3 regions of the Caldimonas brevitalea genome follow, and region 3 is predicted to be linked to each of the others. Evidence: riboswitches for the same ligand, from Rfam matches in the RefSeq annotation. Region 3 holds a riboswitch; each other region holds the start of a gene.
What was found. Region 3 has a riboswitch for cobalamin ahead of AAW51_RS02625 (energy-coupling factor ABC transporter permease). Riboswitches for the same ligand answer to the same signal wherever they lie in the genome.
Positions count from the first base shown of each region.

Region 1 (9,571 bases), 1.4 Mb from region 3:
CATCGGGCGCTCGGCCGCGGCCTTGCGCGCGGCGGCGTTCCACGTCGGCTTCAACATCGTCACCGCGGCGCTCGGGGTGGCCTTGCTGGCACCCTTGACGCAGCTGGCGCGCTGGTCGTCCAGCGACGTGGCGCACCAGATCGCCAACGCGCACGTCGCGTTCAACGTGATCGGCGCGCTGTTGTTCATCGGCTTTACCGGCACGGCCGCGCGCTGGTTGGAACGATGGGTCCCCGAGCGCCGGGCGCCTGCGGAGCGCTTGCGGCCGGCCGCCGACGTTTAGTGGCTTGCGCCGAGCCTTCAGCCGAACACCGGAACGTTTCTGAGCACCACGTACAAGGCGGTGCCGAAGAGGATGCTGGCGAGTGCCTGGCGCAGCCACAGCTGCAGCACGATCACGGCGGACGCGGCGATCAGTTCGGGCCAGGGGCCGGCCGGATTGGCACTGGCGCTGCCATGGAGCGTGTGCACCAGGAGCAGCGACATGATGGCGGGCGGAAGGAAGCGGCCCAGGCGCTCGACCAGCGGAAACCGCTTGAGCAAGTTCGCGCCGATGAACGGCACCGCGCGCAACAGCACGGTCACGCCGGCCATCCCGCACACCGCCAGGGCGGCGTATTCGCTGTCGATCATGTGCTGGCCTCCATGGACTTGTTGTTGTTGCTGCTGCTGCTGCGGGACAGGATGGCCGAGAGCACGACACAAAGGCCGATCGCCACGGCCAGTGCCTGCGACGGGGCGACCCACCGTGCGACACCATAGGACGCGAGTGCCAGCAGGATGGGCGCGGGCCTGCGGGTCGCGCGCCACTGTTCGGCCGTGAGCACGGCAAACAGCGCGGCCAGGCTGAAATCGATGCCGGTCAGCGCGGTCGGTGCTTGCAGGCCGATGGCTGCGCCCAGCAAGGTGCCCAGCACCCACCAGCCGTGGTTGAGCATCGCCACCGCGACCATGCGGGTCGACGAGGTGCCGGCCGGCAGCGTGGTGATGACCGAGTAGTTCTCGTCAGTGAGCGCCCAGATCAGGTACCAGCGCGCCAGCTTGCGCTGCGGCAGCTTGTCAAGCAGCGACAGGCCGTAGAACACATGCCGCAGGTTCACGATCAGCGTGGCCAGCACGATGGAGCCGAGCGGGGCGCCGGCGGCCAGCATCGGGATGGCCATGAACTGTGCTGCACCGGCAAACACCAGCAGGCTGGTCAGGGGCGCCATCCACCAGACGGCGCCGGCCTGCACCAGCAGGTAGCCGAACACGGCGCCGAGCGGAACGTAGCCCATCGCGACGGGAACCGACAGCGAGAGCGTCGACAGCCCGGCTGCGGGAGGGGCGTCTGTTTTGGGAGCGGGGAGGGACATGGAACGGATGTGGGGGGCGGATCGACTGGTGAGGCATGCGGCGCCGCGACGGGATGCGCACCCGGTGGCCGCGCGAGGCGCGTATGTTGCCATGGCACCCACGTCGACGCCGGGGCCGCCGGCCGGTTAACGCAGGGCAGCGGCGGTGCCGGTGTACTCCACCGCGCCCTCGTCCCGACAGAAACCGAACAGGCGCAGACCGCAGCGCGTTGCCAGGTCGACCGCCAGCGAGGTCGGCGCCGAGATCGCCGCCAGCGCCGGCAGACCCAACCGCGCGCATTTGCGCACCAGCTCGTAGCTGGCGCGGCTGCTGACGATGACGAAGCCGGGCCTCTGCAGCGCCGGGCCGTGCGCCAGCCGGCCGATCAATTTGTCGAGGGCGTTGTGGCGGCCCACGTCTTCGAGCACGTCGACCAGGCTGCCGTCGGGAAGCGACCAGCCGGCAGCATGGCAGGCGCCGGTGGCGGCGTTCAGCGGTTGGCGTTCGGCGAGTTGCGCAAAGGCCTGCAGCACCTGCTCGGCCTGCAGCCCATCGAGCCGGCGCTCGGCGGGCACCGGGGTGGGATCGAGGTCGAGTGCGGCCAGGCTTTCCACACCACACACACCACAACCGCTGCGGCCTTCCATCGTGCGGCGCTGGTGCTTCAGGCGCTCGAAGGCGCGGGTGGCGACCTGCAGCTGCACGTCGACACCGCGCGGGTGCGCCTGGACGTCGATGCCATAACACTGCGCCGGCGTTTCGATCACACCTTCGGACAGCGCGAAGCCGAGCGCGAAGGCCTCGAGGTCGGTCGGGGTCGCCATCATCACCGCATGGGCGACGCCGTTGAACGACAGCGCGACCGGCACTTCCGCCAGCACCGTATCGCTGGCCGCGCAGCGGTCGCCGCGCTGGCTGCGGACCACCGGCACCGTGCACAAGGCGTCGGGCGTCTCGGGCATGTCGTCGGGCTTCAAGACGCCGGCGCTCCCGGTTCGGCCTGGCCGACATGCCGGGTCAGCACCACCGGGATCGACTTGGACGCCGGCGTGCGCGCGCCTTCGGCGTGGCTCGCCAGCGGCACCAGCGTGTTGGTTTCGGGGTAGTAGCTGGCCAAACAGCCGCGCGGGATGTCGTACTCGACCAGCAGGAAACGCTCGGCGCGCCGCTCGACACCATCGCCGAACACGCTGGTCAGGTCGACCCATTCGCCGGGCGCCAGGCCCAGTGCCTGCAGGTCGTCGCGGTGGATGAACACGACACGCCGGTGGCCGAAGACGCCGCGGTAGCGGTCGTCCAGGCCATAGACCGTGGTGTTGTACTGGTCGTGCGCCCGCACGGTGGCGAGCGTGAAGACGCGCTGGCCAGCGGCCTCAGCCGGCGTGGTCTGCCGCGGCAGGGCATGGGCCATGAAGTGCGCCTTGCCCGAGCCGGTCAGCCAGACCCGCTCCGACGCGGTGTTGCGCAGCCGGAAGCCGCCGGGCGTGCGCACCCGGCGGTTGAAGTCGGCGAAGTCGTCGAAGACCTCGGCGATCTTGTCGCGGATGCGGTCGTAGTCTTCCACCAGCCAGCGCCACGGCGTCTTGCTGTGTGGCAGCACGGCGCTGGCCAGGCGGGCCACGATCATCGGCTCGGACAGCAGGTGCGGCGACGCCGGCGGATTGCGCCCGCTCGACAGGTGCACCATGCTCATCGAGTCTTCGACCGTGATGGCTTGCGGCGTGCCGTTCTGCAGGTCGAGTTCGGTGCGGCCGAGGCAGGGCAGCACCAGCGCTTCCCGGCCGTGCACCAGGTGGCTGCGGTTGAGCTTGGTCGACACATGCACCGTCAGGTCGCAGCGGCGCAGCGCGGCCTGGGTGAGGGTGGTGTCGGGTGTCGCCACAGCGAAATTGCCGCCCAGCGCGAAAAACACGCGCGCGTCGCCTCGCTGCATGGCCTCGATGGCCGCAATCGTGTCGTGGCCGGGCGCGCGGGGCGGCTCGAAGCCGAACACGGCGCCCAACCGGTCGAGGAACTGCGCCGACGGCTTCTCGTGGATGCCCATGGTGCGGTCGCCCTGCACGTTGCTGTGGCCGCGCACCGGGCAGACGCCGGCGCCGGGTCGGCCCAGGTTGCCGCGCAGCAGCAACAGATTGGTGATCATCTGCACCGTCGCCACCGCATGGCGGTGCTGCGTGATGCCCATGCCCCAGCAGGCGATGACCCGCGCGGCCCGTGCGTACGTGAGCGCGGCGGCGCGCAGTTGGTCGAGGCTCAGGCCCGAGGCTTCGGTCAGTGCGTCCCACGACTCGGCCCGCACGTCGGCTTCGAAGGCATCGAGGCCGTGGGTGTGCTCGGCGATGAAGTCGACGTCGAGCAACCGGGGCCGCCCTGCGGCGCGCGCGGCGTCGTCGAGTTCGAACAGCGCCTTGCACAGGCCCTTGACGGCCGCGAGGTCACCGCCGATGCGCAGCTGGAAGTAGTCGCTGCTGATCGGCGTTGAGCCGAGCGTGGCCATCTCGAGGGCGTTCTGCGGGTCGGCGAAGCGCTCCAGCCCGCGTTCACGCAGCGGGTTGAAGCTCAAGATGCGGGCGCCCCGGCGCGACGCGGCGCGCAGCTCGCCGAGCATGCGGGGGTGGTTGGTGCCGGGGTTCTGGCCAAAGATCAGGATCGCATCGGCCTGTTCGAAGTCGGCCAGCGTGACGCTGCCCTTGCCGACGCCGATGCTTTGCTTCAAGCCGGTGCCGCTCGGCTCGTGACACATGTTGGAGCAGTCGGGGAAGTTGTTGGTGCCGTACTCGCGCACCAACAGCTGGTACAGGAAGGCCGCCTCGTTGCTGGTGCGCCCCGAGGTGTAGAAGATCGCCTGGTCGGGGTGCGGCAGCGCCCGCAGGTGCGCGGCGATACGCTCGAAGGCGCTGTCCCAGCTGACCGCGTGGTAGCGGTCGGTGGCGGCGTCATAGGCCATCGGCTCGGTCAGGCGGCCCAGCGCTTCGAGGTCGTGGTCGGACCAGGCGGCCAGTTCGGCGACGCGGTGCTGCCCGATCAGTTCGGGCGTCGCGCGGCGCGACGTGGCCTCTGCGGCGACGGCTTTGACGCCGTTTTCGCAAAACTCGAAGGTCGAGGTGTGCTGGCGGTCGGGCCAGGCGCAGCCGGGGCAGTCGAAGCCGTCGGGCTGGTTGGCCGACAACAGCGTGCGCGTGCCCTTGGCGGCGATGCGGTGCTGCACCAGCTGGCGCGCGGCACTGCGCAGCGCGCCCCAGCCGCCGGCCGGGTAGGGATAGAACTCGATCTTGGGATCGCTCATTGGATAACCTTCGTGCTCGGCACCCCGGTGCGAGCCCCTGCGAGCCGCCTGGCCCTGGGGGCACCGGTGCCTCGCACGCACTGTAACGGGGTGAGGGCCAGGTTGTCATGGCCGTCGGCACTCGGCCGGACCGGGCGGCTGCGGTACATTCGCGGTCGTTGGTGCGCGTGCCGGCGGCTCTGCCGGCACCGTGAAACGGGAATCGGCAGGGCGCCGCGCGATGCTGCGCAGCCTCCAAGCCGAGCTGCCCCCGCAACGGTATGCGGACGAGCGGGTCGACCCTCAGGGTCTCGCGCTCGGTGCCTGTACGACGTCCACTGGGCCGAGCGTGGCCCGGGAAGGACTCGGGCACATGTCCGCCAGCCCGGAGACCGGCCAACAGGGGGCCACGCGCTGCGACTGATGCTGCTGCGTGGCTGCATGCGCCTGGGCTGCGGGGAAGCGGCCGGGCGGGTTGCCATCACGAGTTCCGCCATGTCCGAACGACCTTCCTGCTGCCAGGCCGGCCTGCTGCCGACCGCCTGGGCCTGCCTTGCCTGCCGGTTGCCGTCCCATCTCACCGGAGCGTGGCGATGATGCTCGAAGCCGGCATGGCGCAAGTGGCGCAATGGCTGTTGTGGCCGGTCTCGCTGGGGGTGCTGGCGTGCTTCGCGGCGGCGTTGTGGGCACTCGGCCGCACGCTGGCCGAAGCGTGGCAACGCTGGCGCGACCCGCGCTGGCGCTGTTTGCCGCAAGGCGACGAAGTCTCGCTCGATGCGCTCGAGCTGGCCGCGATGCGGCAGTTGGAGCCGATGCGGCTGCTGGCCCGCATGGCCCCCTTGCTGGGGCTGATCGCCACGATGATCCCACTCGGGCCGGCGCTCGCCGGCGTGGCCTCGGGCGACGGCGGCAGCACCTTGCTCGGCTTCGGCAATGCCTTCTCGGGCGTGGTGCTGGCGCTGGCCGCCGCCGCCATCGCGTTGGCGGTGCATTCGCTGCGCCGCCGCTGGCTGTTGAGCGAGTTGCACGCGGTGCGGCTGGCCCGCGGCCTGGCGCAGTGAGGGGGCGACGATGCGACGCCACAGCCTGCATCCGCTCGCCGACGAGGACGACGACCCGATGCTGTCGGCCGTCAACCTGGTCGACGTGTTCCTGATCGTCGTCGCGGCCCTGCTGGTGGCCCTGACCTTGCGCGCCGAGCGTGAGGCCGGCTCGACCGTCACGGTGATCCGCAACGCCGGCCGGCCCGACATGGAGATCGTCACGCGCGAGAACGGCCGCGAGGTGCGCTTGCGCGGTGATGGCACGGCCGGCGCGGGCAATGGCGTGCGCGCGGGCGTGGCCTACAAGCTCGACGATGGCAGTGTCATCTACGTACCCGAGCCGGCGGCCTCGTCGTCGCCTGCCGGGTCCACCCCTTGAGCGCCTGGCGGCGCGCTTGCGCGCTGCTGCTGCTGACGGCGCTGCTGCTGTGCGTCGCCCCGGCCCTGTTGGCGCGACCGCTGCTGCTGTGGGTGACGAGCGACGTGACGCCGACCACCCGCAGCGCCTTGCTGGCCAGCGCCGCGGCCGACGCGGGCTTCGAGTGGCGGCATGTCGAGTTCGGCCTGCGCCCGGGTGACGACCGGGCCGCCCGGCAGGCGCTGCAGGCGGGCCTCGACGAGGCCGAGTGGGTGTGGGTCGACGTGCCGCATGCGACGGTGCGGGCGCGCCTCGAGGCGCTGCTGGGGCCCGAGCAGGTGGCACGCTTCGAGGCGCGGCGCCCCGACCGCCTGCTGTACACCGACACGGCCGACGGCGACACGCCGGCCGGGCGTATCGCGGCCTATTTGCGAGCCGGTGGCGCCCGCCAGTCGGCACACGCCTTCACGCTGGCAAAGGCCGCCTTGCAGGGCGGGGCGTTGCCGGTGTTGCCGCCGCCGCAACCCTTGCCAGCACGGGCGCTGTACCACCCGCGTGCGCCGGGGCTGTTTTCGGATGCCGGCGCACTGGCCCGCTGGCAGGCCGGCGAGGGCAGGGCACGCGGCGCGCCGGTCGTGCTGCTGGTGCACCGGCACCATTTCGTCGACGGCAGCACCGGCTGGCTGGACCGCTGGCTGCAGTGGTTCGAAGCAGCCGGCTTCGCGCCCTATGCGGCCTACAGCCAGTCGCTCGACGCGCCGGCTTTGAGCGCTTTGCTGGAGGTCGACGGGCGGCTGCATGCGCGTGTGGTGGTGACGCACCAGTTGCTGACCCCCGGCGCCGCGCTGCAACCGCTGTTCCAGCGCTGGGACGTGCCGGTGCTCGCGACGCTGCCTTACCGCAGCGGGTCGATCGCCGCCTGGCAGGCCGACAGCGGCGGGCTCGCCACCACCGACGTGCCGTTCTACCTGGCACAGCCCGAGGCCGCCGGCGCCGTTGACCCGCTGCTGGTCGCGGCGCAAGGCCACCCGCGCGAGGGGCTGTCGCTGATCGAGCCCCAGGCGCGCGCGGTGGTGGCCAAGGCGGCCCGCTGGCTGGCGCTGCGCGACACGCCCAATGCCGACAAGCGGCTGGTTGCGATGGTCTACAACTACCCGGCCGGCGCCACCAACTTCGGCGCCTCCTTCCTCAACGTGCCGCGCAGCCTGGAAGTGGTGAGCGGCGCCTTGGCGCAGGCCGGGTATCGCACGCAGGCGGTGCCGGAGGCCGTCTGGATCGAGCGACTCAAACCTTTGCTGGCGGCCTACTACGAGGGTGCAGACCTGCATGCCTTGCTGGCGCAGGATGCCGCCGCCGCGCTGCCGCTGGCCGACTACCGCGCCTGGTTCGACCGGCTGCCGCCGCGCGTGCGCGAGCGCATCGAAGCGCAATGGGGCCCGCCCGAGCGCAGCCGCTATGTGGTGCAGCAGGGCGGGCAGCCAGTGTTCGTGATCCCGCGCCTGCAGATCGGGCACCTGACCGTGATGCCGCAGCCGCCGCGCGAGGAGACGCTGAAGTACCGCCAGCAGCCGTTCTCGCACCGCAACCGGGTGGCCCTGTCGCACCACTACCTGGCCGTCTACCTGTGGGCGCGCCAATCGCATGCCCTGGTGCACTTCGGCACCCACGGCACGCAGGAGTGGGCCGATGGCAAGCTGCGCGGCCTGGACGTGCACGACGATGCGTTGTTGCCGCTGGCCGATGTGCCGGTCGTCTACCCCTACATCGTCGACAACCTCGGCGAAGCGCTGACCGCCAAGCGTCGCGGCCGGGCCACGCTGGTCAGCCACCGCACGCCCTCGTTCGCCCCGGCCGGCTTCAACGCCCGCATGGCGCACCTGCACGAGCTGATGCACGAGTGGGAGACGGCCGGCGACGGCCCCACCAAGGCCGCCCTCGAAGCCGCGCTGCTGGCCCAGTTCGTCGAGCAGCAGCTGCACCGCGACCTGGGCTGGAGCGCCGAGCGCATCGGCCACGACTTCGCCGGCTTCATCGAGCAGCTGCATCCCTGGCTGGACCGGCTGGCGCAGTCGTCGCAGCCGCAGGGGCTGGCGGTGTTCGGCCGGGTGCCCGAGCCGTCTGCGCGCCGCACGACGATCTTGCAGGCGCTGCGCCAGCCGTTGATCGAGGCGCTGGGCGAGGACATCGACGAGGCGTTTCTGATCGACCACCGCGGTGTCGCCGACTCACGGCCCGCGCGCTGGCTCGACGTCGCCCTGCAAGACGCGGAGGCCGCCGCTCAGCTCGACCTGCGCCCGCCCGAACCGCAGGGCCCGGTGCCCAACCGCGCCGCGCGCCGGCCGATCGACACAGCAGCCTTGCGCGACCTCGCGCTGCGCGCCCAGGCCCTCGAACGGCTGCTCGCGACCGAAAACGAGCTGCCGGGGCTGCTGCGCGCGCTGGAAGGGCGCTTTCTGCCGGCCGCCTACGGCGGCGACCCGATCCGCAACCCCGACAGCCTGCCCACCGGCCGCAACCTGACCGGGCTGGACCCGAGCCGCTTGCCCACCCGCCATGCCTGGCAGACGGCGCAGCGCTTGTTCGACGACTGGTTGGCGGCCTGGCGACGCGAGCACGGCGATGTGGTGCCGCAACGCATCGCACTGTCGCTGTGGGCCGGCGAGACCTTGCGCCACCAAGGCGTGCAGGAGGCCCAGGCCCTCGCCGCCCTCGGCGTCGAACCCGTGTGGGACCACAGCGGCCGACCCACGGGGCTGCGGGTGATTCCGCAGGCCGAGTTGAAGCGCCCGCGGGTGGACGTGCTGCTGTCGATCAGCGGCTCCTACCGCGACCAGTTCCCGGCCTTGATGGCCTTGGTCGACAAGGCGGTGGCGGCGGTCAGCACGGCCGAGCCCGAGGGTGTGGTGGCCGAGGCCAGCCGGGCGGTGGCGCGCGAGCTGGCCCGCAACGGCGTCGCCGCTGACGCGGCCGAACGGCTGGGCCGGGTGCGCGTGTTCGGCAACACGCCGGGCGACTACGGCACCGGCATCGCCGAGGCGGTGCAGTCCGACGGTGTGGCCCGCCAGGACGCGCGCCTGGGCGGGTTGTTCCTACAGCGGATGAGCCAGCCGTTTCTCGACGGCAACCCGGTGGGCGAGGCGGGGGCGGACCCGGTGGCCCGTCCGGACGTGTTGGCGGCCCACCTGCGTCGCACTGATGCGGCGCTGCTGTCGCGCAGTTCCCACCTCTACGGCATGCTGACCTCGGACGACCCGTTCCAGTACCTCGGGGGCCTGGCCGCCGCCGCGCGCAGCGCCGGCCGTCGCGAGGGCCTGGCGCTGTACGTGAACCAGATCGAGGACAGCGGCGAGCCGCACACGCAGAGCGCAGCGCGCGGCATCGCGCTAGAGATGCAGAGCCGCTACCTGCACCCCGGCTGGCTGGCGGCCCAGCGCGCCGAAGGTTATGCCGGCAGCTTGCAGGTGGTGAAGGCGGTGCAGTTCGCCTGGGGCTGGCAGCAGGTCGATGCGGGCAGCGTGCGCGACGACCACTGGCAGGGGTTTTACGACGTCCTGGTGCGTGACCGCCACG
Region 1 covers NZ_CP011371.1:5,672,334-5,681,904, reverse strand. Annotated here, with positions in the region: gene AAW51_RS24125 (Na/Pi cotransporter family protein) at 1-283, shown strand, start outside; gene AAW51_RS24120 (branched-chain amino acid transporter permease) at 301-633, opposite strand; gene AAW51_RS24115 (AzlC family ABC transporter permease) at 630-1,355, opposite strand; gene fdhD (formate dehydrogenase accessory sulfurtransferase FdhD) at 1,482-2,312, opposite strand; gene AAW51_RS24105 (FdhF/YdeP family oxidoreductase) at 2,309-4,621, opposite strand; cobalamin riboswitch at 4,764-5,015, shown strand; gene AAW51_RS24095 (hypothetical protein) at 5,194-5,661, shown strand; gene AAW51_RS24090 (DUF2149 domain-containing protein) at 5,672-6,022, shown strand; gene cobN (cobaltochelatase subunit CobN) at 6,019-9,571, shown strand, end outside.
Region 1: linked by a shared signal. The riboswitch ahead of AAW51_RS24095 (hypothetical protein) and the one ahead of AAW51_RS02625 (energy-coupling factor ABC transporter permease) in region 3 are both predicted to bind cobalamin.

Region 2 (9,571 bases), 2.1 Mb from region 3:
ACAGGCTGCGCACGTCCTGGTCGGCCAGGTGTGCCGCGTCGCATTGCGCCAGGCACGCCGCCGCGATCGCACGGTCGTCCGGCCCCAGCCAGCCGAGCCGGCCGGCATAGGGCTGGCGGCCGGCCAGCACCACGTCGAGCACGGACATCGCAAACACGTCGTGGTGCTGTTGCGGGCACCAGGCGCGGTGGGTCGCCAGCTCGCGCGTGCGGATGTGGGCCAGCGACTGACCCAACAAGCGCACCTCGCCGCCGGCCGGCGCGCTCAGGCCGGCCAGCGTGCGCAGCAGCGTGGTCTTGCCGCAGCCGTTCTGGCCGAGCAAGGCCCAGCGTTGCCCTGGCAACACCTGCCAGTCGAGGGCCGGCACCAGCGTGCGCTGGCCGGCGCGCACGACCAGCGCATGGGTCGACAGCAGCGGGGTGTCTGCGGTCATTGGGTAACCTCCGTGCTGCGCACTGCGGTGCGAGCCCCTTCGGGCGGCCGGGCGGGGCTCATTCGGAAACCTCCGTGCTGCGCACTGCGGTGCGAGCCCCTTCGGGCGGCCGTGCGGCGCTCATTGGGTAACCTCCGTGCTGCGCACTGCGGTGCGAGCCCCTTCGGACGGCCGTGCGGGGCTCATGCCCTTGCCCCGTGATGCCGCAGCAGCAGCCACAAAAACACCGGGACGCCGATCAAGGCGGTGAGCACGCCCACCGGCAGCTGCATCGGCGCGACCAGCGTGCGGGCCAGCGTGTCGGCGATCACCAGAAAGGCGCCGCCGGCGACGGTGCAGGCCGGCAGCAGCCAGCGCTGGTCGTTGCCCAGCCACAGGCGCAAGGCGTGCGGTACCACCAGGCCGACGAAGCCGATGCTGCCGGCGACCGAGATGGCCAGCCCGGCCGCGACCGAGGCCAGCACGACCACGGCGACCCGTACCCGCCGCACCTCGACGCCCAGTGCATAGGCCTGCGCGTCGCCCAGCAGCATCAGGTTCAGGTCGCGTGCCAGCGGCAGCGTCAGGGCCAGCAACAGGAACAGGCCGGCCAGCGGCAGGCCATAACGGTCGGCACCGTTGAGGTCGCCGAGCATCCAGAACACCATGCTGCGCAGCTGGCTCTCGGGCGCGATCGACAAAATGAAGGCGACCATCGCGCCGAAGCCGGCGCCGAGGATCACCCCGACCAGCAGCAGATGTACGCCGGCGCCGCTGCTGTCGACGCTGCGCCGAAACGCTTGCGCGCCGAGCAGGAACACCAACCCGGTGGCCAGCATGGCACCCGCCGAGGCGCTCGCCGTCACACCGTAGCTGCCCAGGCCGGCCCACAAGGCAAGCAGCGCCGCCACCGAGGCACCGCCGGACACACCGAGCACGTAAGGCTCGGCGAGCGGGTTGCGCAGCAAGGCCTGCAGCAGCGCGCCGGACAAGGCCAGCAGGCTGCCGCACGCCAGTGCGCTGAGCGCACGCGGCAGTCGCAGGCTGAGCACGATGTCGGCCTGGACCTGGTCGGTGCGGCCCAGCAGTGCGGCCAGCACGTCGGCGAGCGGGATGCGCGCGCTGCCGAGCGCGAGCGCCGCGGCCAGGCCGAAGGCGGCCACGAGCAGCAGCAGACCCAGCGAGGACAGAGCGGCAGTCGGACGCATCGAGACGCTCAAGGCCTCAGCGGGGTGACCACTTGAGGGCCAGGTAGACGGTGCGCCCGGCGGTGGCGTAGTCCTTGGCCATCTCGTAGTCCTTGTCGCCCAGGTTGTCGACCCGCGCGATCAAGGTCCAGTCCTTGGCGACCGTCCTGCTGGCGCTGAGGTCGACCAGGCCGTAGCCGCCCAGGCGTGTCAGGTTGTCAACCCGGTCGTAGCGGTAGCTGGACAAACGCCAGTCGGCGCCGACGGTCCAGTCGGCCCAGAGGGTCCGGGCGCCCAGCGTGGCGTGGCGGGGAGCCCGGCGCGCCAGCAGGTTGTCGGTGGCACGGTCTCGCGGGCGCTGGAAGTCGACCGAGGCCGACAGGTCGACGCGCCCAAGGCGGTGGTTGCCTTGCAGGCTGAGGCCGGCGTACTCGGCCTTGCCAACGTTGGCGTAACAGCCCAGCGAGAAAGGTTCGCCGGCACCGGGGCAAGGCCCGGGGCCAAAGACGAAATCGATCAGGTCGCGCACCCGGTTGCGGTAAACCGCGACGGAGAAGGCGCTGCTGCCCTGGGCATAGCGCAATCCCGCCTCCACGTTGTGAGACGACTGAGGTTGTAGCGTCGGCGCCCCGTATTCGCTGAAGCGCTGGTAGAGCGATGGTGCTCGAAACGCGCTGCCGTAGGACAGCGTGCCTCGCCAGCCTTGTGCCAGGGCGAGCGCGTAGGCGATGCTGCCGGTGGTCTTGCCGCCGAACTCGCTGTCGTCGTCATGGCGGGCGTTCAACTGCAGCGTGTGGGCCCCTTGGCGCAGGCCGTAGCCGAGGGCCAGCGCGTTCTGGGCACGCGACAAGGTCTGCCCCTCGACCGCACTGCTCTCGAGCCGGTCCTCGCGCCGCTCGGCTGCGACGGTGAACAGCTGCGCACCCAGGCGGATCTCGTTCTGCCACAGGTGGCTGCGCACCCGTGTCTTTGTCTGGTAGGGCGAGGGGGACGTGGCGTAGCGGTCCTGGCTTTCCGACACGCTGACGCGGGTGGTGTAGTGCTTGGACCAGACCGCGGTCCAGTGCAGCCCGAGGCTGCGCAAGTCGGATGCGCTGCGATCGTCCTGGGTTCGCGAGCCGTCGTAGTCGGCGTCGAGATCGTGGTCGAGCCAGGTCGCCTCCAGACGCTGGCCCTCGGCGAGCTTCACGCCGAGCCGGGCCGAGCCGGACAAGCTGCGATAGCCGTCGCGGTCGGGGTTGAAGGTGGGGCGGGCGTCGAAGCCGTCGCTCGACTCGCGTGCCAGGCCGATTGCGTAGTCCAGTCGGCCCTTCGTGCCGGTCGCGCTCAGATCGAGTGCGCGCCGGTGGTGCGTGCCCACCGCCGCCGTGACGGAGGGGTTGAAGGCCCCTTCGCCCTTGCGCGTGAAGATCTGGACCACGCCGGCGATGGCGTCTGAGCCATAGACCGCCGCGGCCGGGCCGCGCACGACCTCGATGCGGTCGACCTGCGCCAGCGGGAGGGCGTTCCACGACGCTCCGCCGTCGCCCGCCTGGCTGTCGATGCGCACCCCGTCGAGGTACACCGCGGTGAAGCGGCTCTCGGCGCCGCGCAGGAACAGGCTGGTGTTGCCGGCCGGTCCGCCGTTGCGCACCAACTCGACCCCGGGCAGACGCGACAGCACCTCGCCGAGCGAGGCCGCGCCGCTGCGCTCGATGGTCTCGCGATCGACCACCGACACATCGGCGACCACGTCGGTCAAGGGCTGCGGAACGCGCGTGGCGGTCACCACCGTCGGCGGCAGCGGCTGTGGGGCGGACGATTGGCCATGAGCCGGCAGCGTGGCGGCGAGCGCCAGCGGCCACAGACCCTGGGGCAGGACAAACAAACGGAAGTTCATGTCGGCAGTGCAGTCTGACACCCGGCGCTGCGTCCCCGCAGGCCCAGGCTCTTTGGGCGTGCCCTCTCGTGCACGCCCCCCTGTTGGCCGGTATCCGGGCTGACAGAACAGCTGTGGAGGCCTTCCCAGCTCTCGAGAGCCAGTGGCCGTGAACCACAGTGAGACCGCGCGTGCGCGGCTTCGTCTGCTGACCGTTGCGGGGGCAGCGCAGGCCGGGGTGTCGCCTGTCGCGTGGCGACGACTCTTCCTGCTTCCCGTTTAACTGCACAGCCGACCGGCCGTGCGAGCACCAACGGGCAGATTGTATGAGAGCGTTGCTGCGTACACGTTTGATCACAGTGGAAGCAAACGCATCAGCAATTGACACACCGCCATCAGTGTGCAGGTGGCCCCTGAGTGGGTGGTGCGCGAGCGCCCACCTTTGGCCCTAAGGTGCGGCTTCCAACAAACGTCACAGGAGGACACGGTAGTTGCTGCAGGGCGACATGATCGACCTTGCGGGATCGCCGTGGCCTCCTCCAACAGGGAGTTCACCATGCTGAGACCGACGCGGTGTCGCGCGTTGCTGCGCCATGCCCCATCCTTGCTGATGGCCTTGACCCTGGCCGCCTGCGGTGGCGGCGGGGGCGACGATGCTGCCTCTGCTGACCACGCCGAGGCCGACCCGGCCGCCGATGTGCCGGCCGCGAAAGCGCCACAAAGGGCCCGCAGCCAAGGCCTGGCAACCGCGGCTGCCGATGTACCGGCCGCGAAAGCGTCACAAAGGGCCGGCAGCCAAGGTCTGGCAACCGCGGCGGCCGACGCGCTGCCCGAGCCGACGCCCGACGCCGATGTGGTCGGCATGTGGACGCCGCTGGCCGACTGGCCCTTTCTCGCGGTCCATGCCAGCGTGCTACCGAACGGCAAGGTGCTGACCTACGGCACCCAGAGCAACGACAGCGACCAGACCGCCTTGTTCTTCGACGAGTGGGACCCGGAGCAGGGGCTGACCGAGGCCGCGCACGTGCAGGTGCCGAGCCCGACCGAAGTCGATTCCTTCTGCAGCGCGAGTGTGCTGGGCCCGGACGGCATGCTGCTGATCGTCGGCGGCAACACCCATTGGCAAACCTCGCAATGGGACCCGGCGCGCCGTGAGCTGTTGATCCGGGCCAGCCAGATGCACCAGCCGCGCTGGTACGGCACGCTGGTGACCCTGCCCGACCAGCGTGTGCTGGTGGTCGGCGGCAAGAGCTACAAGGTCGACCCGGTGCAGTACGCCGACACACCCGAAGTGTTCAGCCCGTCCGAAGGCTGGCGGCCCTTGACGGGCGCCAGCAGCCCCACGGCTTTCGGCGAGACCGACCACCGCTGGTGGTATCCGCACGCCTACGTGGCCCCCGACGGCCGTGTGTTCGGCGTCTCCAACGACCAGATGTGGCGCCTCGACCCGCGAGGCGAGGGCAAGCTGGAGATGCTGGGCCCCACGGGCCACCGGCTCGGCGTGTCGGGCAGCAGCGTGATGTACCGGCCCGGCAAGGTGTTGCTGCTCGGCGGCGGCGAGACGTATTTCGACCGCACGCCGGCGACCCGGCAAGCGACTATCGTCGACCTGACCGGCGAGACGCCGACCGTGACGGCGGCCGCTTTGCAGACGCGCGGACGCAACTACGGCACGTCGCTGATGCTGCCGACCGGCGACGTGCTGGTGACCGGTGGCACCGGGTTCGGCAACTCCGCGCGCGGCAGCGTCCGGCCGCCCGAGATGTGGAACCCCGACACCAACACCTGGCGCACCCTCGCGCCCGCGGCAGAAACGCGGCTCTATCACTCCAACGCCTTGCTGCTGCCCAGCGGCGCCGTCCTCGACACATCGGGTGGTGCGCCCGGCCCGGTGTTTGCGAAGAACGCACAGATCTACTACCCGCCGTATTTCTTCCGCAAGAACAGCGAGGGCGTGGTGGAGTGGGCGAGCCGGCCGGCCATCGAGTACGTGACACGGCGCTTCACCTACGACCGCGACCTCAACGCGGTGCTGAAGCTCGCCGACGGCCGCCGCATCGGCTCGGTGGCGCTGATCTCGGTCGGCTCGATGACCCACAGCCACGGCACCGACCTGCGCTACATGCCGGTGCCGTTCCGGCAGTCGGGCCGGCGTTTGCAACTGCAGCTGGGTGGCATGACACCGACGAATCTGCCGCCCGGGCACTACCAACTGCACGTGGTCGACGCTCGCGGCGTGCCGTCCCCGGCCGCTATCGTCGAGTTCCGCCCCGATGGCAGCCGCCTCGCGGCAGCCGGCCGCGCCAGCCAGTCTCGTACCGAGCGGCGGGAGCAATCGGCCGACGTCGCCGTCGACGGTACCTTCGAAACCGCCAGCCGCATCGAGGGTCGGGAACCCTGGTGGCGGCTCGATTTCCGCGAGCCGCGCGCCTTGGCCGGCATCGGTTTGTTCGAGGGGGATGAGGACTGCGGCGACGACGGCCCGTGCCCCAGCCTGTTCGAGGGCGTGACCGTGACGGTGCTGGATGAGCGGGGCGAGCCGGTGTGGCGCTCCGAGACGGTGTCGGGGGAGGCTCCGGCTGTGCTGGGGCGCTTGCAGTTCGACCTGACGCGGCAGGACGGCAATGCGGTGATCGGCCGCAGCATCGTGGTGCAGGCCGGCGCCGGCAAGGCGGGCGCCGCGCACTGGCCATGGCCATGGCCCGGCCGGGACCACGACCGCCCGGCGCTGCGCCTGGCCGAAGTGCAGGTGGAAGGCGGGCCGCTCAATCTCGCGCTCAAGCGGCCGGCGAAACAATCGGCCACGGCGCATGACGCGGCGGCGGCTTTGGCGGTGGATGGCCGCCTCGACGCCACCTGGAAGTCGGGCCGCGTCACCCTCACGCCCAACAGCCCGCAGCCGTGGTGGGAGGTCGACCTGGAGTCGGTGCAGAAATTGAAGCAGGTGAGGCTGTGGAACCGGGTCGATCCGTGTTGCAAGGACACCCTGGCCGATTTCGAGGTGCTGGTGTCCGACCATCCTTTCGGTGAGGGACCACTGGAAGTCGAGCGTCAGCGGCCCGGCGTGCGCAGCTACCACGTGGTGTCGCTCGAAGGACGCCGCGCCCTCGAACTGCCGCTCGACCCTGGGCAGACCGGGCGTTATCTGCGGGTATGGCTGCGGGGGAGCGGGGCGCTGTCGCTGGCTGAGGTGCAGGTGATGGGAGCGCGTTGAACGGCCCCCTTCACCCTGTCCCGGTGCATCGGAGCACTGCCTAACAGACACGGCCGGCGCCACGACGGGATTCCATCCCGACCGGCGCCGGCTTCAACGTGCCTCGGCCATCATCGCCACGGCGTCCGCGCCAGCCGGGAGGCGCACCGGGCTCGAGGGGTCGTTCGCCGCGCGCCACACGGCTTCTGCCACGTCCTGTGCCAGGGTGACGGGCCACGGTTGCTGCATTCCCGCGAAGACGCTTTGGGTGATGCCGGCGTACGCCTCGGGGATGTCGCCCTGCATCCGGGGCCGTGCGTTTTCGCCGAAGCGGGTCTCAGGCGAGCGCCCCGGCAGCACCAGCCTCACCCGCACATTGAAGGGCTGGAGTTCCAGTGCCAGCGACTCGGTGAACGCTTCGACGGCCGTCTTGCTCGCGGTGTACACGGAAAGCAGAGGGAGCGGCTGCATCGTCACAGCCGAGGTGACGTTCACGATGACGCCTGCCTTGCGCCGCCTGAACTGAGGCAACACCGCCTGGGTCATCGCGATCGTCCCGAGGGTGTTCGTCTCGAAGACCTCACGGGCGGTTGCCATCGACGTGCTTTCCAGGGCTCCCAACACGCCGATCCCTGCGTTGTTGACCAAGACGTCGATCGGCCCTGCGGCTTCGACGGCGCGACGAATGGTTTGCGCATCGGTCACGTCGAGGGCCAACAAGCGCAGGCGCTCGGAGCCGGGCAGAACGTCCGCCCGCGGCTGGCGCATCGTGGCGATGACCTGCCAGTCGCGGTCGAGGAAGTACTGCGCGGTGGCGAGGCCGAACCCGGACGAACATCCGGTGATCAGGACGGTTTTCATCAAAACTCCTGCGGGTGGTTTGGGGTCCGGAGACGATAGGGCGGCGCGGCCGGACTGACTACAATCGAAAGTCCAGTTCTCATTCGCAGGAGTCCGGCTGTGGTCGACCCGCTGGCCGAGGTGGTCACGCTGCTCCAACCGGGCGCGCCGTACTCGAAAGTCGTCCTCGGGGCAGGACCTTGGATGGTTCGGCGCTCCGAAATCGGGCAGCCTTTCTATTGCGTGATCCTCGACGGCTCGTGCCGCCTCGCGGTCGACGGACATGAGCCGATGGCCCTCCAGGAGGGCGACTTTGTTTTGATTCCCTCAGCGCATGGCTTCTCGATGTCCAGCCTCGAGGTCGCGGCATCGGAGAGCATCGATCCCTCGAGCATCTCGGTGCGCAACGGCGAAGTCCGACTCGGCATTCAAAGCGGACCACCCGACGTTCGGCTGCTGGTCGGCCACTGTGTCTTCGGTTCGGCGGACGCCGCCTTGCTGGTGTCGCTGCTCCCGCAACTCGTGCATGTGCGCGGCGAAAGGAGGCTGGCCACTTTGGTGCAACTGGTCAGCGAAGAAGCGCGCGAGCAACGGCCCGCGCGCGATGTCATCCTGGCTCGACTCCTGGAGGTGCTGCTCATCGAAGCCCTCCGATCCATGCCGGGGACCGGGGCGTCGCCGGGGCTCTTGCGCGGGCTGGCCGACGCACGCCTTGCGGTCGCGATACGAAGGATGCACGAAAGTCCGACGCGACCCTGGACGGTGGCGCAGCTTGCGAAGGAAGCAGCGCTGTCCCGCTCGGCGTTCTTCGAGCGGTTCAGCCGCGCCGTGGGTGTCGCCCCGATGGCGTACCTGCTCGCTTGGCGCATGGCCTTGGCAAAAAACCTGCTGCGTCGGAACGAAGGCAGCGTCGCCGAAGTTGCGGAACGTGTCGGCTACAGTTCCGCCAGCACGTTCAGCGTCGCATTCACCCGCCATGTCGGAGTGCCGCCCACCCGGTATGCGCGGGAGCAGATGGAATCGCAACGCACGTAGTGCGCCGCGGCGACGCAAAATGCCGGGCAAAGGCAACCGCGCCCCAACGCAACACCTTATTCCGCTAACGACCTCGCATGCGATCCCTCATCCTCACGGCGCTAGTCTGCGCCTTCACTTCGGCGGCCACCTCGGCGCCGCTCCCCGCAGCAACACGATCGGAGATCGGCGCCCTGCTGAACCGCCTCGAGTCTTCGGGCTGTCGCTTCAACCGCAACGGCTCCTGGCATGCGGCGGCGGAGGCCAAGCAACACCTGCTGCGCAAACTGGATTACCTCGAAGGCAAGAACGCCGTGACGTCGACCGAACGGTTCATAGAACTCGGGGCGTCGAGCAGCAGTTCCAGTGGCAAGCCCTATCTGGTGCAGTGCGGAACGGCGCCGGCGGTCGAAAGCGCCAAGTGGCTACGCACCGAACTGAACGAGCTTCGCAAATCCGGGCCAGCCGCGTCGCGGGCGGAGTGAATGCGTCGGTGCAGTCATCGTGCACACGACGTGTCCGTGTTGCCTCGCGCGCTCATGCCGCCATCGGCTCGCGGCTGCGCATGAAAGCAGTCGCGGGCCCTCGCGTGAGCTCGGCTTGGATCACCTTCGCCACCTGAACCCCCTGGGCGTAGGACGTCGCCACACAAGGGTGCCAGTAGTTCGTGACCTCGCCGGCTGCGAACAGGCCAGGCATGTGAGCGACGGCACCACCCCGGTCGACTTGAAGATAGCCGTGCTCCGTCGGAAGATCCAAAGCGCCTGGCAAGCACGCCTGGAAGCCAAACTGCACCCCGATCACGTCGTAGGCCGCCGCGTTGACGGTCATCGTCTGTTGGTTCGCAACAAAAGGACCGACGTAGACCGACTCTCGGGGGATGCGCTCCTGCAGGATAGGCAAGGCATGGGGGGGCCGCCGGCAGTAGATGTGGACCTCTCGTGCGCCGCGCTGCAGCGCAAAGGCGGCCTGGTCGTACGCATTGTCGCCTCCGCCCAGGATCGCAACCCGCTTGCCTTTCACCTCGATGCGCTCCATGGCGAGGCCGGGGCCGACACCCACGCAAG
Region 2 covers NZ_CP011371.1:2,723,296-2,732,866, forward strand. Annotated here, with positions in the region: gene AAW51_RS12055 (ABC transporter ATP-binding protein) at 1-433, opposite strand, end outside; gene AAW51_RS12060 (FecCD family ABC transporter permease) at 616-1,620, opposite strand; gene AAW51_RS12065 (TonB-dependent receptor domain-containing protein) at 1,637-3,478, opposite strand; cobalamin riboswitch at 3,547-3,787, opposite strand; gene AAW51_RS28070 (galactose-binding domain-containing protein) at 4,014-6,671, shown strand; gene AAW51_RS12075 (SDR family oxidoreductase) at 6,765-7,511, opposite strand; gene AAW51_RS12080 (AraC family transcriptional regulator) at 7,611-8,525, shown strand; gene AAW51_RS12085 (YfeK family protein) at 8,603-8,989, shown strand; gene AAW51_RS12090 (FAD-dependent oxidoreductase) at 9,042-9,571, opposite strand, start outside.
Region 2: linked by a shared signal. The riboswitch ahead of AAW51_RS12065 (TonB-dependent receptor domain-containing protein) and the one ahead of AAW51_RS02625 (energy-coupling factor ABC transporter permease) in region 3 are both predicted to bind cobalamin.

Region 3 (9,571 bases):
ATGTCCATTCTGGAAGAGTGGATGCCCAAAAGCTTCCACGGTACGGGTTCTTGCCCGAGATCTCCCGACGTATCCCGCATCAGCACCGGCGCACCGCTGGTCCCCCGGTGGGTGCGGGCATCGGTGAGAAAGTAGCCCTGGCCCTGAAACCGCACGCCGAACGACGAGGCGACGCACGCCAGCCGCGCGACGGGCAGATGGTGCAAGGTGTCATGGAAGCCGAGCGGGAACCCCACCACCAACAGCGGCGTGCCGATTTCGATCTCGGACAGCGCCGCTTGCAGATGCGCCGGCGTGAAGGCCCGCAGCGCGCAGCGCTCCGGCAGCGCGTGCTGATCCAACTCGATGACGGCCACGTCGACTTCACCTTCGCTGTCGCTGGCCTGCCGCCAGATGGCCTCACCCTGTCGATACAGCAGGATGGAAAACGTCGTCGTCAGCGTCAGGTTGAAGGTGTTGGTATGCAACTCGAGTTCGAGGCGGTCGGGGTGGTGGCCCGTCGGCGGGTCCCACAGCACGTGCCGGCTCGTCACCAGGTAGAGCCGTTCGTCGCGGCGGAAGAAGAAGCCGCTCGCGCCACTGATCATCTCCTGGCCCTGGAAGGTGGTCACCCGCGCCGAAGTGAGCAGCACCGGCTCCACCGTTCCTCGCTTGCTCATGCTTCACCCGCTTTCCGGTAGGAGCCGAACGGTTCAACCCATCCATCTGCCTCGGCCGCTCGCACGCTGGGTGAAAGGCGAGTGGGCCAGCCGGGGCGTTGCAGCTAACCCAAGCGTGCCGTCAATTGCTTGTAAGTGTTTTCGCCCACCACGGTGAGGCGCAGCCCACCGCCGTGCCATTCGAGCCAGTTCAGGGCGACGTAATCGTCGAGGTAGCCCTCCGGCACCTCCGCCGCGCGGCGCCGCTTGAGCATGTCCACGGTGGCGAGCAGGCCGTTGCGTAGTGCTTCCTTGCGAAGCTGGGCAGAGGAGGTCAAAGGTCTCGACATGGTGTACCCCTTAAAAAAGACCACCATACCACTCGCGCTGTGACAGTGCTGATGAATCGCAGGGTCTGCTCCTCGCCGGAGCGCCAGCGAAGCTGGAGGCGCGCCCTGCCAGCGAGGCGCTCCGGCAGGGCCAGCGCCGCCTGGCGGGCTGCCGGTGTCAGTGCCGGGTGGCGTGGTCGCCGCGGTCCTCCTCTTGCAGGAAGGCACACACTTTGCCGGCTTCGTCCCCCACCGCGGCCACGGCGGCCAGCAGTTCGTCGTCGCTCACCGCGAACTTGTGGGTCCAGTAGCGCATCTCCGCGCTGCGGGTGACGTCGATGCGCGTGCGATCGTGAGGGATGGGAACGGGTGTTTCATCTGCCATGGCGGACCTCCGGAAACGAACACTGACAACAAGCAGATGGCGTGCCGTGATCCAACGGCGACGAAGGGGCGATCGCGCGTCCATGGCACCGGGCTGGCCGCCCGGCGCCCCTCACTCACTGCGGCCGATAGCTCACGGACAGCGAGTAGGTCCCCGCGGTGTACCCCCGCAGCATCACATACACGTCGCCATTCGCGCGGATGTCGAGGCTGCAGTTCTCGACGGCTGTGCTGCTGTCCGACTTGCAGTCGTGGCGGCTGGTCGTGGGCGCCGCGTTGCGCTGCACATAAAGGTCGATGTCACCAGTGCCGGTGGTGCTCGCCTTGAAGCTGCCGCCGGCCGCCACCTTGAAGGGGCCGAAACTGCGGGTCTGGTTGCGGGCCAGGCTGCCGTTGAAGGTCTCGACCCGATCCGCCGCGCCCGCGCCGTCGCTGCCCAACTCGACCATGTAGGCCAGCGCCATGCGGGCGAACTTGAGCGAATGCTCGGCGGTGCTGCCGGTGTTGGCGTAGGTGTCGTTCGCCGTGTGGATGTGGGGGTTGCTCTCGTCCATGGCCGCCTCGAACGGCATCGAAGCCGCATACCCTTGAGCGGTCCAGGAGGCATGGTCCGAGCAGCCATAACCACAGCGGTCGGTGCCGATCCTCAGGGCCGGTAGATAGGTGCGGATCAAATTGGTGACGAAGCTGTTCTGCTGGCTGTCGGTGTAGTCGGTATAGATGTAGATGTCGTCGACCGACCCCTTGTAGTTGGTCATGTCGAGCTGCATCACGCCCACCACGTTGACGCCCGCCGTGGCATGGCTGCGGGCGATCTCCTGCGAGCCGCGCAGCCCCACCTCCTCGGCGGCATAAGCCATGAACTTCAAGGTGCGCCGCGGCTTGTAGCCGCTGGCGGCAAGGGTGCGGAACACCTCGGTCAGGCTGGCCACGCCCGACGCGTCGTCGTCGGCTCCGGGCGCCCGGGTGGTCTCGCCAGTGCCGGCCTGGTTGATCGAATCGAGGTGACCGCCCAGCACCACCACTTCGTTCGGATTGTCGGTGCCACGGATCGTCGCGATCACCGACTTCTGGCGCCAGTTCGGATGGCTGAACTGTTCCACCGTGATGTCGCTCCGGCCACCTGCCAGCGAGGTCCAGCGTTGCTTCAGCCAGTCGGAGGCGTTGACACCGGCCGTGGTCTGGTAATGGCGGTTCACGTAGGACGACAGCTCGACGATGGTCTGGCCGATGTGGCTGGCCTGCACCTGCGACAGCAGCGGCGTCACCACCGCCTGCTGGTCGATCACGTAGCTGGGCCGCGTCGCGGCGGCCACCGTGAGCCGGCGGGCCGCCCCCGAAGCACGCTGCAGCGTCGCCAGCCCCTCGGCCTGCGTCGGGTGGTACATGTAGCCGCCGCAACGGCGCAGCTCGGTGTGCACCGCTTCCGAGAGCCGGGCGAGATCGTCCTCGTCCACCTGCACCAGGTGGACCCCCTCGGCGTCCGTTGCGCTGTGCGCCGTGCTGCGGTCACCCGCCGTGGAGGAGGCCCGCACGCTGGCTGCGACAGCGGTGGGGGCGTGTTTTTGCAATTGGGCCAAGGCGGCGTCGCCCAGGCTGATCCAGACCTTGTCACCCGCGTGTGCGGCGGAGCTGAAGGCCAGCAGGCCGGCACAGACGATGGCCAGGGGGTGAAAACGCATCATGAAACTCCGATGAGAGGAAGAAACCCGGCTCCGGTGCGCGACGCGCTCGTGGCACGCCACGCCCTCGGCTCCCGGACGCGTGCGAGCGCCGGGGTGAAGCCGGCGCGCGGTCATCCTAGGGTTGACGTGACAGCGTTCCGCGAGGGTTTTCGACAAAAGTGGTCGAGATCTGGCAGGGTTGACAGGGTTTGAGGCGACGCTTGTGCGCTCATCGCCCCAAGCGGCGGAGGAGACACACCAACGATCACAAGACATGCGAGAGGTTGCACTGCCGAGCCCGCCAACGACGCCGGGTGTTCCGTGGCTGCACGGGCTTACCGGCCCCAGATAATCCCCACATGACTGTCACGATCCGCCCCGCCGTCCCCGACGATGTTCCCGCCCTGGTCGAGTTGATCGCCGCACTGGCCGACTTCGAGCAGCTCACCCACCTGTTGCAAGTGACCCCCGAGAAGCTGCTGGCGCAGTTGTTCGGCCCACGGCCGGCGGCCGAAGTGTTGATGGCCGACCTCGAGATCGAGGGGCAGCGCCGGAGCATCGGCTACGCCTTGTTCTTCACCAACTTCTCGACCTTTCTGGCGCAGCCGGGGATCTACCTCGAAGACCTGTTCGTGCTGCCGCAACACCGCAGCCTCGGCATCGGCCGCCGCTTGCTGGAGCAGGTGGGGCGGCTGGCGCTGGAGCGCGGTTGCGGCCGCTTCGAATGGAGCGTGCTCGACTGGAACACGCGCGCGATCCGTTTCTACGAAACGATGGGTGCGACGGTGATGCCCGAGTGGCGCATCTGCCGCATCGCCGGCGACGGCTTGCAGCGCTTTGCGGCTTGAGGTCGCGCCAGCCACGACGCTGCAAGCCCCCCTTCTTGTCGGCACGCAAGGCACCGCATATCATTCGCCGCGTTGGTGCTCGCGCCGCATCATGTCGGCGCAGTTAAACGGGAATCAGGAAGGGCCGTTCCCACGGAACCCGCCCCCACCTGAGCTGCCCCCGCAACGGTAAGCGGACGAAGCCTCGCGCTTCACTCGTGTACAGAATCCACTGGGCCTGATCGGTCTGGGAAGGATGACACGGGAGGTCTGTCAGCCCGGATACCGGCCAACAGGGGGTCGCGCCTTGGCGCGGCCATGCACGAGGAACCTGCGGGGAGGCAGGTGACTTGCTGGCCTTCGACGTCATCATGAACAACAACTGTTTTCGGCCCTGCGCGGCCGCGTGCTCTGCTTCCTGCCGGGTCGGTGTGCTGTGGTCCGCCCCTGCACCTGGTTGAGCCGGGCGCTGCCGGCAGCGGCTGGCGCGCTCGAGCGAGGTTCGGCGACACCTGACGGCAGGCGTGAGCCGCGTCCCGTGCGCAAGCGAGGCACCACCCAGTGCCTCGCGGCCCTCGCTCCCGCCCCACCCGACGCCGGCCGCCCGCCCCCTCAAGAGCCCCGTGAACAGGCCCGTCACCGGCGCGTGCGTGCGCCGTCCGGTCGCCCGTAACACCCCGTCTGCTGCCCGCAACGCCTGGCCCTGTTGAGCTCCCGGGCGGGCGCCGACGCGGACCTACAGGAAGCACTCGATGCACATCGAACCCGGCACACTCGCTTCGTCCAAGCTGATGATCGCTTCGGTGGTCGCCACCGGCTTGCTCGCCACCCATGCGCCCGCCCTGCTGACGCAGCCGAGGATGTGGCTGCGCACCGCACTGGCCGCAGCGTTCTTCTCGCTGTTCATGCAGGCCTTCCATCTGCCGGTGGGCCCGTCGGAGCTGCACTTCGTCGGCGCGATGCCGATCTACCTCGCGTTCGGCCTGTTGCCCACGCTGTTCGGCTTCGGGCTGGGGCTGCTGATGCAAGGCCTGCTGTTCGAACCCGCCGACCTGGTGCACCTGTCGGTCAACTTCCTGTCGCTCGCCGTGCCGCTGCTGATGGTGCACCTGACCCGGTCGCCCAGCGCGGCACAGCCGACCTGGACCGACGTGCTGAAACTGGACGCCCGCTACTACGCCGGCGTCACCTCGATGGTGGGCTTCTGGCTCGCCATCGGCGAGGTGGCGACGCCGGTGCACGAGTGGCTGCGGTTTGCCGCCTCGTATGCCGCGGTGGTCGCGCTGGAGCCGGTCGTGACGCTGGCGGTGCTCGCCTCGATCCGCCGGGTTGGCCATCGGCGCTGGGCCGCTGCGTGTTTTGCGCCTCTCGCAGTGCGCTGATCACCATGCCCGGCACTGTCTGGTTCGTGGGCGCCGGTCCGGGCGATCCGGAGTTGCTCACCCTCAAGGGGCGGGTGTTGCTCGAACGCGCTGGCGCGGTCCTCTACGCCGGCTCGCTGGTCAACGCGGCGGTCGCCTGCTGGGCGCCGCCCGGCTGCACCATCGCCGACTCCAAAGACATGACGCTGGCCCAAATCGTCGCCTGGCTGATCGCCCAGGCCTCCCGGCACGACACGGTGGTGCGGCTGCAGACCGGCGATCCAGCCCTGTACGGCACGCTCATCGAAATGGTGCAGCCGCTCGATCGCGCCGGCATACCGGTGGCCGTCGTGCCCGGTGTCTCGTCGGCGATGGCCGCCGCCGCCGCGGCCGTCGAGAGCTTCACGCTGCCCGAAGTCACGCAGAGCGTGATCTTCACGCGCGTGGCCGGCCGCACGCCGATGCCGGCCGGTGAGTCGCTGGTCGAGCTGGCCCGCCACCGCTGCACCTTGTGCCTGTTCTTGTCGATCACGCTGCTGCACCAGGTGGAGCAAGCGCTGCAGGAGGCGGGCTGGCCCGCCGAAGCCCCGGTGCTGGTGGTGCACAAGGCCAGCTGGCCTGGCGAAGAACGCATCGTGCGCGGCACCCTGGCCGACATCAAGCAACGCTGTCGCGCCGCCGGCATCGTCAGCCAGGCGATGATCATCGCGAGCCCCACGCTGGGCGCCCGCCACTGGGCCACGCTGGCCAAGTCCAAGCTCTACGACGCCGGCTACACCCACCGCTTCCGTCGTGCCTCGACACCCTCAGGAGCCTGAAGATGCACCCGACCCTCTTGCTGGTGGGCCATGGCTCGCGCGAAGCCGCGGGCAACGACGACGTGCGGCGGTTCGTCGCCACCTGGCAGGCCGCTCGGCCGGGCTGGCGCATCGAGCTGTGTTTCATCGAGTTCGGCGAGCCCGGGCTGCACGCGGGCCTGCGGGCCGCCGCCGAGGGCAGCCGTGAAGTGCTGGTGCTGCCCTTGGTCCTGAACGCCGCCGGCCACGTGAAGATGGAGATTCCGGAGGCGATCGAACACGCCCGCAGCGACTGCCCCGCCGTGCAGTTCGCCTATGGACCGCACCTGGGCGCCTGCGACCCCATCCTGGCGATCTTGCGCCGGCGCCTGCGCAGCGCGATGCAGTCGCTCGACATGCCCGACCCGCGCACCACGGGCGTGGTGCTGCTCGGGCGCGGCTCGTCTGACCGGCAAGCCAACGGCGAGGTGGCCAAGATGGCGCGCTGGCTGCAGGAAACGAGCGACCACGAACTGGTCGACCTGGCGTTCACCGGCATCACCTGGCCGCGGCTCGAGCGGGTGGTGCAACGCCAGGCCCTGATCGGCATGCGGCAAATCGTCGTGCTGCCTTACTACCTGTTCACCGGCACCCTGATGCAGCGCATCGAGCGGCAGGTCGGCCACTTGCGAGAGCAGTACCCCGCCTTGCGTCTCGCCCAAGCCGATTGTTTCGGCTTCGAGCCGGAGATCTTCGAACTGCTCGACCATCGGGTGGCCGAGTGGGTCGGCGGCGTACCGCAGGCGCGTTTGCCATGTGACGGCTGCAAGTTCCGCGAGATCGCCCACGACCTGGGGCATGGTGGGCATACGCACGACACCGCGCACGACACCGCGCCGGTGCCACCGCCGCTTGCCCCGGTGGCCGCATGAACAACAGCCGCACCAACACCGTCACCGAGCAACTGACCCGTGCCGGCCAGGTGATCGAGCACGAGTCGTTCGCCATCATCGATGCCGAGGTCGGCCCCCACCCCTACGCCCCCGAGCAGTGGCCAGTCGTGCGTCGCATGATCCACGCCAACGCCGATTTCGAATTCAACGGCCTGACCGAGTTTCATCCGCAGGCGGTCGAGGCCGGCGTGCAGGCGCTGCTGCGCGGCGGCACACCGATGGTGGCCGACGTCGAGATGATCTGCAGCGGCTTGTCGGCGCCGCGCCTGGCGCACTTTGGCGTGCGCACGCATCACTTCATCGGCGATGCCGACGTGATGGCCACCGCGCGCGCCGAAGACACCACCCGCGCCGTGCAGGCCATGCGCAAGGCGCAGCGACTCGGCCTGCTCGACGGCGCCCTCGTGGGCATCGGCAATGCGCCGACCGCGCTGATCGAGCTGGTGCGGCTGATGCGCGCTGGCGCGGCCCGGCCCGCCCTGGTGATCGGCATGCCGGTGGGCTTTGTTTCGGCCGCCGAGTCGAAGGACTTGCTGGCCGAGGTGCAGGACATCCCCTGGATCATCGTGCGGGGGCGCAAGGGCGGCTCGACCCTGGTGGTGGCCGCGCTGCATGCGCTGCTGGCCCTGGCGGAAGCGCGTCAGCAGCGCGTCCTGCTCAGGTGAACGACCGGCGGCATCGCAGGGGCACTCAACATGATGGAGAAAACGGTCCAGCGCGGCACGCGCACCGGCTTCACCACCGGCGCCTGCTCGGCCGCCGCGGCGCGGGCGGCCGTGGTGGGCTTGGTCGAGGGGCGCGTGCCCGCGCAGGTGGAGTGCTGGTTGCCGAACGGCCAGCCGGTGGTGTTCCAGGTGCACGAGGGCCGCTGTGCCGGCAGCGGCTGGGAACGCACCGCCCATGCGATGGTGATCAAGGACGCAGGCGACGACCCGGATTGCACCGACCGCGCCCACCTGACCGCCGATGTGCGGCTGCTGCCGCAACACCCCGGGCAGGTGCGACTGCGCGGCGGCCACGGTGTCGGCACGGTGACGATGCCGGGGCTGGGCCTGGAGGTGGGCGGGCCCGCGATCAACCCGGTGCCACGCCGCAACATCGACGACAACGTGCGCCGTGCCGCGGCCGGCTTGTTGGACGAGGGCGGCATCGAAGTGACGATCTCGGTGCCGCAGGGCCTCGAAATGGCCAAGAAGACGCTCAACGCGCGCCTGGGCATCCTCGGCGGCATCTCGATCCTCGGCACCACCGGCATCGTCAAGCCCTACTCGACCGCGGCCTACCGCGCGAGCGTCGTGCAAGGTGTGCAGGTGGCGGCCACCACCGGCGCCGGTCGGGTGGTGCTGACCACCGGAGGCCGCACCGAAAAGTTCGCGATGGACGAGCTGCCCGGCCTGCCGCAGGCGTGCTTCGTGCAAATGGGCGACTTCCTGCGCTATGCGCTCGACACCGCGGTGGCCTGCGGCCTGCGCCAGGTGGTCATCGGCGGCATGGTCGGCAAACTCACCAAGATCGCACAAGGCGAGACCATCACGCATGCCCACCGCGCCGAGGTCGACACCGGTTTGCTGGCCGAGCTGTGTGCCGGCCTCGGCGTGCCGGCCGACGTCTGCGACGACATCCGCCAGGCCGAGACCGCCCGCTATGCCAGCGAACGGATGGCGGCGCTGGGCTTGACCGAAGCCTTCCACCAGGCGCTCGCCGAGCGAGTCGTGCGCACGCTGCAAGGCCGCTATGCGTCGCAGTTCCACCTCACCGTGCTGGTGTGCGACTTCGACGGTCGCAAGCTGGCGCAAGCCGCTTCCCTGGCGCCAGCGTCTGCCCCGGCACCGGCCTCGTCCCTGGCGCCAGCCTCGTCATTCACCCACGACCCATGAACGACAGCCCTCAGCACGCCATCCTCGCGGCGCCACCTTGCCGGGTCATCGGCGTCCTCGACGATGGCGCCGCCAGCCTGCACGCCACCGCGCTGACCCATTTGCAGCAGGCGCAGTGGGTGATCGGCGGCCGCCGCACGCTGGCGTTGCTGGCCGCCCAGATCCGCCCTGACGCACAGCAGCGCGACCTGACCGGCGCGCTGAGCGAGGTGCCGCAATGGGTCGCGCAGGCCCAGCAAGCGGGCCAGCGCTGTGTGGTGCTGGCCAGCGGCGACCCGCTGTGCCACGGCATTGCGGCCTATCTGGCCTCGCGGCTGTGCATCGAAGCGCTCGAGATCCTGCCCAACCTGTCGACCCTGCAGATCGCCTGCGCGCGCATCGGGCTGCCCTGGCACGACCTCAAGATCGTCTCGGTCCACACCCGCGACGCCGGGGAGTGGGTGGAGGGGGCCGATGCCCGCCACGGCCTGTATGCGCTGTTGCGGGCGGTGCAGTCGCACGACCGGCTGGCCATCCTGACCAGCCCCGAGAACACCCCCGCGCGCATCGCGCGCCTGTTGCTGAGCGAAGGCCTGGGCGAGGACTTCCAGTGCGCCGTCGCCGAGCGGCTGTGCCAGCCGGCCGAGCGTGTGCGCGCGTCGCTGACGGTGCAGCAGATGGCCGATACCGAATTCGCCGACCCCAACGTGGTGCTGCTGTGGCGCTGGGGCCCGCGGCGCGCCCCGGTGTTGTTCGGGCTGCCCGACGACCGTTATGAACAGC
Region 3 covers NZ_CP011371.1:593,463-603,033, reverse strand. Annotated here, with positions in the region: gene AAW51_RS02650 (trypsin-like serine peptidase) at 1-659, opposite strand, end outside; gene AAW51_RS02645 (hypothetical protein) at 764-988, opposite strand; gene AAW51_RS02640 (DUF3606 domain-containing protein) at 1,146-1,352, opposite strand; gene AAW51_RS02635 (M20/M25/M40 family metallo-hydrolase) at 1,468-3,036, opposite strand; gene AAW51_RS02630 (GNAT family N-acetyltransferase) at 3,375-3,863, shown strand; cobalamin riboswitch at 3,920-4,150, shown strand; gene AAW51_RS02625 (energy-coupling factor ABC transporter permease) at 4,595-5,224, shown strand; gene cobM (precorrin-4 C(11)-methyltransferase) at 5,230-6,021, shown strand; gene AAW51_RS02615 (sirohydrochlorin chelatase) at 6,024-6,911, shown strand; gene AAW51_RS02610 (precorrin-8X methylmutase) at 6,908-7,597, shown strand; gene AAW51_RS02605 (cobalt-precorrin-5B (C(1))-methyltransferase) at 7,628-8,809, shown strand; gene AAW51_RS02600 (bifunctional cobalt-precorrin-7 (C(5))-methyltransferase/cobalt-precorrin-6B (C(15))-methyltransferase) at 8,806-9,571, shown strand, end outside.